DNA from 4 places in the Micromonospora sp. NBC_00330 genome. Region 3 is predicted to be linked to each of the others. Evidence: riboswitches for the same ligand, from Rfam matches in the RefSeq annotation. Region 3 holds a riboswitch; each other region holds the start of a gene.

The links. Region 3 has a riboswitch for cyclic di-AMP ahead of OG598_RS01150 (coiled-coil domain-containing protein). Riboswitches for the same ligand answer to the same signal wherever they lie in the genome.
Region 1: it holds a riboswitch for cyclic di-AMP, as region 3 does, so the genes downstream of both, OG598_RS24215 (coiled-coil domain-containing protein) here and OG598_RS01150 (coiled-coil domain-containing protein) in region 3, are expected to answer to the same signal.
Region 2: it holds a riboswitch for cyclic di-AMP, as region 3 does, so the genes downstream of both, OG598_RS16760 (C39 family peptidase) here and OG598_RS01150 (coiled-coil domain-containing protein) in region 3, are expected to answer to the same signal.
Region 4: it holds a riboswitch for cyclic di-AMP, as region 3 does, so the genes downstream of both, OG598_RS26635 (C40 family peptidase) here and OG598_RS01150 (coiled-coil domain-containing protein) in region 3, are expected to answer to the same signal.

The regions. Positions count from the first base shown of each region.
Region 1 covers NZ_CP108012.1:5,351,220-5,353,413, forward strand. Annotated here, with positions in the region: gene OG598_RS24210 (YibE/F family protein) at 1-915, shown strand, start outside; cyclic di-AMP (ydaO/yuaA leader) riboswitch at 1,082-1,212, shown strand; gene OG598_RS24215 (coiled-coil domain-containing protein) at 1,217-2,194, shown strand, end outside.
Region 2 covers NZ_CP108012.1:3,739,324-3,741,517, reverse strand. Annotated here, with positions in the region: gene OG598_RS16765 (hypothetical protein) at 1-267, shown strand, start outside; cyclic di-AMP (ydaO/yuaA leader) riboswitch at 552-692, shown strand; gene OG598_RS16760 (C39 family peptidase) at 926-1,774, shown strand; gene OG598_RS16755 (alpha/beta hydrolase) at 1,898-2,194, shown strand, end outside.
Region 3 covers NZ_CP108012.1:234,374-236,567, reverse strand. Annotated here, with positions in the region: gene OG598_RS01155 (cation diffusion facilitator family transporter) at 1-728, shown strand, start outside; cyclic di-AMP (ydaO/yuaA leader) riboswitch at 847-978, shown strand; gene OG598_RS01150 (coiled-coil domain-containing protein) at 984-2,048, shown strand; gene OG598_RS01145 (hypothetical protein) at 2,189-2,194, shown strand, end outside.
Region 4 covers NZ_CP108012.1:5,852,392-5,854,585, reverse strand. Annotated here, with positions in the region: gene OG598_RS26640 (N-acetylmuramoyl-L-alanine amidase) at 1-1,005, opposite strand, end outside; cyclic di-AMP (ydaO/yuaA leader) riboswitch at 1,241-1,376, shown strand; gene OG598_RS26635 (C40 family peptidase) at 1,453-2,194, shown strand, end outside.

The DNA.
Region 1 (2,194 bases), 2.2 Mb from region 3:
GCGGTGGTCTTCGCGGCCGCGATCGTCGCGTTCGGTCGGTGGCGAGGTCTGGCTGCGCTCGCCGGGCTGGCCGCCAGCTTCGCCATCCTGCTCACCTTCGTGCTGCCGGGCATCAGCGCGGGCAGGTCACCGCTGCTGGTGGCGGTGGTCGGCGCGGCCCTGATCATGTTCGTGGTGCTCTATCTGACCCACGGGGTCACCGCACAGACCTCGGTCGCGGTGCTCGGCACCCTGGGCAGCCTGGTGCTGACCGGTGTGCTCGCCACGATCGCCACGGCCGCGACCCACCTCACCGGTTTCGGCAGCGAGGACGCCACCACCCTGTCGATGTTCCAGGGCGACGTGGACCTGCACGGCCTGCTGCTCGCCGGGATCATCATCGGATCGCTCGGGGTGCTCGACGACGTGACGGTCACCCAGGCGGCCACCGTCACCGAACTGGCGAACGCGAACCCCGGGCTGACCCGGTTGCAGCTGTACCGCGCCGCCACCCGGGTCGGCCGTGCGCACATCGCCTCCACCGTCAACACCATCGTGCTGGCGTACGCGGGCGCGTCACTGCCCCTGCTGCTCCTGCTCACCGCCGACTCGCGGCCGATCGGGCAGATCCTCACCAGTGAGTTCCTCGCGCAGGAGATCGTCCGCAGTGCGGTCGCCACCCTCGGCCTGATCGCCGCCGTGCCGCTGACCACCGGGCTGGCCGCTGTGGTGACCGCGGCCGGGCGTACCGATGCCACGGCGTCCACCGACGCTCCCGCGCCCCGGCCCCAGCCGGACCGCAGCGAGGCACTGGCCGCACTCAGCTCACCGCGAACGGCCGGCTCCGACGAGCCGGACCGGACGCGGACCGCACCCCCATCCGAGGCCACCGACCGGTGGCCGGAGTCGAACAGGAGCACGGATACGGCATGGTGACACTCCTCAGCGTGACCAGATCGGGCATCCACCCTGAGAACCGCGTCACTGGTCACTCAACGCTATGGCGAAATGACGCTTTTGGTCGGCATCCAGGCGTAGCTCAGCCGGTCGACTCTCGGGTAACCTCGCTGCCGGTTACCGATGAAGGCGCGAAGCGGCGCCTGCGGTGCCACCGCCCAATCGCCAACCGGCGAGCCGGGGACCCAGGTACCTGGGGTGAATCCGCGTCAGCGGTAGGGGCCGCTTCCGCCCCGAACCCGTCAGCTAACCCGGTCGGCGGTCGACGGAAGGGAACATTGTGACGGCACCCCTACGCCGCTGGTTGACACCCGTGGTGGCCGTGATCGCCGCACTGACAGTGCTCGCCGGGCCGCTCCCGGCGCACGCCGCCCCGACGACCCCCACACCGTCCGGGCACGAGGAGGACGGCGAGCCCAAGCTGCTCAACGACGTCATCGAGCAGGCCAACCGCGACTACTCCGCCGCCAAGTCCAAGCTGGACAAATCCAAGAAGCGGCAGGGCGAGTTGGCGGCGGAGGTCAACCGGGCCAAGGCCGACCTGGACGCGTTGGCCCCGCAGGTCGGGCAGATCGCCGCCCAGGCGTACCGGACCGGCCGGATCGGCGCGGTCGCGATGCTGCTGGAGAGCGACGCTCCCGACTCGTTCGTCCAGCGCGCCGGGATGCTCGACGAGATAAACATGGTCAACGAGAAGAAGCTCTCCGAGGTCAACGAGGTGAAGGCCCGCGCCGAGCAGGCCAAGCTGGCCCTCGACACCGAGGTCCGGGAGCAGCAGAAGCAGACCGCCCTGATGGCCAAGCGCAAGAGCGAGGCCGACAAGGCGCTCTCCCTCGTCGGCGGTAAGGGTTTCACCGGCGGCCTGGTGGATGCCACCTCCAAGGTCGCGAAGATCGGCCCCGGTCGCACGGCCGACGGTGACTGGAAGCCCCAGTCGTGCAGCGAGAACGACCCCACCACGTCCGGCTGCATCACGCCGCGCACGTTGCACGCGTACAAGGAGGTCAAGGCGGCCGGCTTCAACCGGTTCGTCGGCTGCTACCGCCCCGGCGGGCCGTGGGAGCACCCGAAGGGCCGCGCCTGCGACTGGTCGCTACAGAAGAGCGGGTTCTCCCCGTGGCACAACAACGACACCCGGACGTACGGCAACAACGTCGCCGCGTTCCTCATCCGTAACGCCGACCGGCTCGGCATCTACTACGTGATCTGGAACCGGCAGATCTGGTTCCCGGCCACCGGCTGGAGCTCGTACAGCGGG
Region 2 (2,194 bases), 3.5 Mb from region 3:
CCCCGGCGACACCCGGTCGAGCAGGAGGTGCTGATCAGTCGGGTGGTCCGGGATGCGCGGCTGGCCGACTACCAGGTGGCCGTCGACAGTGAGCGGGCCGCCTGGCGCGACGCGGAGTTGGCCGCCGAGTCGGCTCGTGCCCTCGCCGAGGAGGCGTACGCGGCGGCGGCCCGGCTACGCCCGACCCTGGCCCCCGCGCGCCGCACGGTGGCCGGGGCGTTGCGTCCCGCCGTCGTGGCACTGTGGCGCCCGGCCCGGGTGGGTTGAGCCCAATCCGTGATGTGAGGCCGGTCACCCAATCGCGAAATCGGACGTCCGACGCGATCGGCGGGATTGTTCCCGCGATTGTGGCCGCGTTCTTTACGGCCTGTCCGGTTGTCGCCCGCAGGCGTCGCCGTAACCGGTTGTCCCATCGAGTCACATCATCGGCAATACGCGCAGAAATTGTCGCGCCAATTGGGGTTTACGCAGGTGAACCTGGCTTGGCAGGGCGTTGAGACGCCAGTAGTGTCGTCCCGTCCGGTGCGGTAACCGATCGCAAGACGCGACGCCGCATCGACCCGCTTAATCGTGATCAACGAACCGGGGACCCACCAGTAAGTCCGGGGTGAATCCGCGAGCCACGGCCCGCGGTAGGGCGTCTTCCCGCCCGAATCCGTCAGCTAACCCGGTAGGCGGTGTCGGAAGGAGTCCCATCCTCGTGCAGCACCTTTCCACCCCTCGGTTGTTCCCTCGCCTCCACGGCGCGGCGGTGCACCCGCTCATTCGTCGCGTGACGGTGAGCTGACCCCCCGGGTCATCGCCTTCCCCGCCCGGCCGCGCCGGGCGTTCCCCTGAGCGGTTCACCATCCGCGGACCACGGTCCGCGCGCTGGCGCCTGCCCGGATACCGGTCCGGCCCCGGTGTGCCGCTCTCCCCCCGATCCGTGGAGGACCCCGTGAAGCACACCCTGCAGCGTCAGCTCCGCCGCCTCGCCACCGAACGCCCGTACCAGATCGTCGCCGCCTCCGCCGCGGCCCTCGCGATCGCCACCACCACCGGCGCCCTGCTCACCACCGCCGACGACGCCCCGGCCGGCCAGCGCACCGCGACCACTGTCGCCGAGATGCGCAGCGACGTCGCCGCGTCCCGCGGCGAGGCTCGGGACGCGTCCCCCTCGGCCAGCGCCGCGCCGACCACTGCCGCCCCGGCCACCAGCGCCGCGTCGCCCGCCGCCAAGGCCAGCAGCAACCCGGACCTCACCCGCAAGCCGGAGCGGCCGAAGCCGCCCGCGACCAAGGTGCTCGACTACGACTACGAGGCGCAGAACACCTACTACAACTGCGGCCCGGCGGCCACCCGGAACGCGCTCAGCGCCGCCGGCATCGACCGCACCCAGGAGGAGCTCGGCGCCGAGCTGGGCACCACCGAGATGGGCACCAACTCGGCCGAGGACACCACCCGGGTGCTCAACGCCGAGGTGAAGGGCTCCCCGTACCGGACCCGGATGTTCCCCGGCGCGCCCAGCCCGGCCCAGATGGACCGGCTCCAGGCCGACGTGGTGAAGGCCATCACCGACGGCCGGGGCGTGGTGGCCAACGTCGTCGGGGACGCCACCGACACCGACGGCGGCTGGCACTCCTACGGCGGCGGGCACTACATCGCCGTCGTGGGCTACAAGGACAACGGCCGCACCGTACGGATCGCCGACTCGGCGAACCCGGCCGACCCGTCGTACTGGATCACCACGATCGACCTGGCCAACTGGATCACCAGCCGGGGCTACTCCGCCTGACCCGGGCACGCTGACCGCCGCGGGCGCCGTCCCCCACAAGGGGCCGGCGCCCGCGGCGTCTGTCCGCGCGGTCGGTCATCGACGGCTCTCGTACCCGACAGTGAACCGTGGGAGACTGCGGCCGTGGTGGAGAAAACGGGTGGTCACGCCGGCCGCAGGCCGGTCCTGCTGCTGCTGCACGGCATGGGAGCGACAGGGGACGTGTGGTTGCCCTGGGCCCCGTACCTCGAGCAGCACTGGCCCGGGCGGTGGCTGGCACCGGACCTCGCCGGCCACGGCTGGGCGTCGCCGCTGCCGTCGTACTCCTTCCCGGGTTTCGCCCAGCAGATCGCGCAGGCCCTCGCCCCCGACGACCGGCTGGTCGTGCTCGGGCACTCGCTGGGTGGGGTGGTCGGCCTCGCGCTTGCCGCCCGCGACGCC
Region 3 (2,194 bases):
GGATGGCGCTCGCCGCCATCACGGCGACCCGGCGGGCCACCGGCGACCCGCAACGCACCTTCGGGCTCTACCGGCTCGAGGTGCTCGCCGCGCTGGCCAACGCCGTCCTGCTCTCCGGCGTCGCGATCTACGTGGTGATCGAGGCGATCCGCCGTTTCGGCGACCCGCACCAGGTCATCGCCGGCCCGATGCTCGCGGTGGCAGTGCTCGGCCTGCTCGCGAACATCGCCGCCTTCGCGCTGCTGCGCGCCGGGGCCCGGGAGAGCATCAACCTCCAGGGCGCCTACCTGGAGGTGCTCGGTGACCTGCTCGGCTCAGTCGGCGTCATCGGCGCGGCGCTGCTCATCACCGTCACCGACTGGTGGTGGGCCGACCCCCTGGTCGCGGTCGCCATCGGCGTGTTCATCCTGCCGCGCACCTGGCGGCTGGCCCGCGCCGCCATCCGCATCCTGGTGCAGGCCGCCCCGGAGCACCTCCAGGTGACCGCCGTGCACGACCGGCTCGCCGCCGTCCCCGGTGTCGTCGAGGTGCACGACCTGCACGTCTGGACGCTCACCTCGGGCATGGAGGTGGCCTCCGCTCACCTGACCATGGCACCCGACGCGGAGGTCGGCGCGGTGCTCACCGCGGCGCGTACCGCCCTGCACGACGACTTCCGCATCGAACACGCGACGTTGCAGATCGAGCCCGGCGCCGCTTCTGGAGCCTGTGGCTCCATCGAATGGTGACGGGGCCGTCATTTTCCGTGGTGACGCACGCACCGTCCGTCACATTGGCTGCAGCCGCCCCATCCGCACCGGTAGGCTCGGTCCCGGCCTCCACCAGGCGGCGCCCTCCCGGCGCCGGTGGCGGTCGCCGCCTAATCGCCCAACTGGGCGAACCGGGGAACCATGTTCCTGGGGTGTATCCGCGTCAGCGGTAGGGATCTTCCGTCCCGAACCCGTCAGCTAACCCGGTCGGCGGCTGACGGAAGGACATGCGCAGTGGCACCAGCACGACCACCCGCCGCCCGACTGGCGGCCCTGATCGTCGCGATGTTCGCCCTCGGCGTCGCGCTTCCGGCCGGCACCGCCTCGGCCGCTCCCCCGACCGGCCTGCGGGCCGCCGCACCCGACTCCGACGAGGAGGGCGGCACCCCGGCGTTGCGCGCCCAACTCGAGGCGGCCAGCAAGGGCTACCTGGACGCGAAGCGCGCCCTGGACACCTCAGTGCAACGGCAGAAGCAGCTCGCCACCCAGCTGACGACCATCGAGGTCGAGATCGACCAGCGCAACGGCAAGGTCAGCGAGATCGCCGAGGTGGCCTACCGCACCGGCCGGCTCGGTGCGATGTCGGCGCTGCTCAACAGCAACACTCCGGAAGGCTTCATGGACCGGGCGGCCGCGCTGGACGCGGTGGCGGCCAACGAGGACCGGGTGCTGCGCGACCTGCTGAACAGCAAGGACAAGGCCAACCGCACCCGGGTCGCCCTGGACGGCGAGATCAACGAACAGCGCAAGCAGGTCGCGGTGATGGCCAAGCGCAAGGAGCAGGCCGAACGGGCCCTGACCGTGGCCACCACACCCAAACCGCAGACCACCGCCGACGCCGGCTCCAACCGGGGCACCTCCAGCGCCAACGCGAAGGCCGCGCCGCGCAACTCCGACGGCTCCTGGCCCTCCGAGTCGTGCAGCATCAACGACCCCACCCCGGCCAGCGGCTGCATCACCCCCCGCACCCTGCACGCGCTCAACCAGGCCAAGGCCGCCGGATTCACCAGGTACGTCTCGTGCCACCGCCCCAGCGGCTCCGGTGAACACCCGAAGGGCAGGGCCTGCGACTTCGCGGCGCAGAAGGGCGGCTTCGGCGGGGACGCCACCGGCGGCGACAAGACGTACGGCAACAACCTGGCCGCGTACTTCATCCGCAACGCCGACCGGCTCGCCGTGCTCTACGTGATCTGGTACAGGCAGATCTGGCTGCCCAGCAGCGGGTGGAAGTCGTACAGCGGGGCTCACGGCACCCCGTCCACCGACCACACCAACCACGTACACCTGTCGGTCTACTGACCCACGCGTCGTGATGCCTGTGAGTCGCCGATGACTCACAGGCATCACGTGCGTCCGGGGCCGGACTACGTCGCCGGGCGTACCCCTGATGTCGTCGCTCGTCGGACGACCCGGCCGCGGTCGGCGGGCAGCATCGCGGTATGCCT
Region 4 (2,194 bases), 1.7 Mb from region 3:
CTTGACGTGCTGGGCGATGTGCCCGTCGACCGAGCGCAGCGAGTAGTGCCAGCTCACGTAGGTCGGATCCTGGACGAGTTGCAGGGTCGTGGCCCAACTCGCCTCGGTGTCGTGGATGACTATGTACTCGATCTTCTGCCGTGTTGGTCGGTCGGAGAGGTCGTGGTTGCCGTAGTCCCCGTCGCCGAACGCCTCGTAGGGCGCCGGGATCCACTCGCAGGAGATGGTGCGGGGGCACTCCACCCCGTCCGGGCGGGCCAGCCGGCGCAGGCCCAGCCGGTCCAACCAGGAACGCTCGGGCCGCACCGCGCGGGCCGGCAGGGTGATCCGCTGGCCGTCGTCGGTCACCCGGGCTTCGCCCGCGCCGATGGTGGTGAAGACCTCGTCGGCGAAGGCCGCCGCGGCGTCGGCGCTGTCCGCGCCCGAGTAGCGGGCCACAGCGCCGTACCAGGCCGCCGGGTCGGTGTCCGCGCCGACCGGCGCGCCCAGATCCCTCTGGTACGCGCTCAGCAGCGCGGCCCCACCCCGGATGTTGAGGCCCGCGTCGGTGCGCAGCGCTTCGGGGGTGGCGCCGGTCAGCGTGGCGGCGGCGTCGACGGTCTGCAACGCGGCGGTGGACGGCGCGGGTGCCTCGACCGGCCGGGGCGCGGGCACGCGGGCGGGACGGGAGTCGTCGCCGCGTGGGTCCTCGGCGCCGGCGTCGTGGTGGCCGCGCCCGGGCAGGGCGGCCACGTGCCGGGCGTCGGTCAGGTGCATCGGGCCGTAGCCGCCACTGGTGCTCGGTGTGCCGGCGTTGGTGTCCCAGCGGGACTCCAGGTAGGAGACGCCGAGCAGCACGACGGCCGGAACGCCGTACTCGGTGGCTGCTGCGGCGTACTGCTGCTGGCGGTCGGTGGTGGGCGCGGCGGCGGCCGGGTCGACGGAGAGTGGCACAGTGGTCGCGGCGGCGACCACGGTGGCAGCGAGCAGCGCGCGCCAGCCGGTCGACAGGGTTGGATGGTGCATCGAACCCCCTAGATTCTCGCGGAGTGAGGTCAGGTCACCATCGCGCCGTCCGGGAGGTCACGTCAATACCTTTCTATCTATCGAAGTAGATGGAAAGAATTCTTCACACACTGTCGGTGACCTAGTCCAATCCGTACGGAGTGTCACTGCCGCACGGGTTGCGGATCGGTAACAGGCGTCTCTACTCTGGTCATTTGTCGGCCCGACAGCAGCTCCGCCCAGCCCGGGCGGTAACGGACCGACACCGCCGAGTCGTTTCCGAGCGAACCGGGGACCCAGGTCCCTCGGGGTGAATCCGCAGCCATTGCGGTAGGGCGCCGACTTCCCGCCCGAACCCGTCAGCTAACCCGGTAGGCGGTCAGGAAGAAGGAGTACGGAACCCCGGTGGCACTCCATGCCCCGCGGCCGTCGTCCGAGCGGTCGGCATCAGCCGGCCCGGCGTCGATCGTGCCGCGCCCACGCTGGTCCCGCTTCACCACTGCACTCGCCGCGCTGGCCGGCATCGCCGTCGTTCTGACCGGCAGTGCCACGGCGGCCCACGCCGACCCGTCCGTCGCCGAGATCGAGCGCCAGATCGACGCCGACTGGAACAAGCTCGAACCGGTCATCGAACGGCACAACGCCACCCGCACCGACCTCGCCGTGAAGCGCAAGCAGGCCGATGCCCTGGCCGCCCGGATCACTCCGCTCGAGCGCCAGGTCGACGCCGCGATGAACAAGGTCAGCGCCCTGGCCGTACGCGCCTACATGGGTGAGAACGTCTCGACCGTCAACGCGATGCTGGGCAGCCGGTCACCCAGCGAGGTGGTCGGCCAGCTCGAAATGCTCGACCGCTTCGCGCACAACCAGCAGAAGGACGTACGCCAGGTGGCCGACCTGCGCGACCAGCTGGCCGCGCAGAAGGCGCCACTGGACGAGATGGTGGCCCAGCTGTCCCGCACGGAAGCTCAACTGGCGGCGAAGAAGAAGCAGATCAACGACGAGATCGACCGCCTGCAGAAGCTGCGCCTCAAGGTGTACGGCAGCGGCGGCGGCGGTCCGCTGCGCCCGGCGCCCTGCCCGGGTAGCTACCCCGGCGGCGCCGCGGGCACCGCTGTCAAGTTCGCCTGCGCGCAGATCGGCAAGCCCTACGTCTGGGGTGCCGAGGGCCCGAACTCGTACGACTGCTCCGGGCTGATGCTGGCCGCCT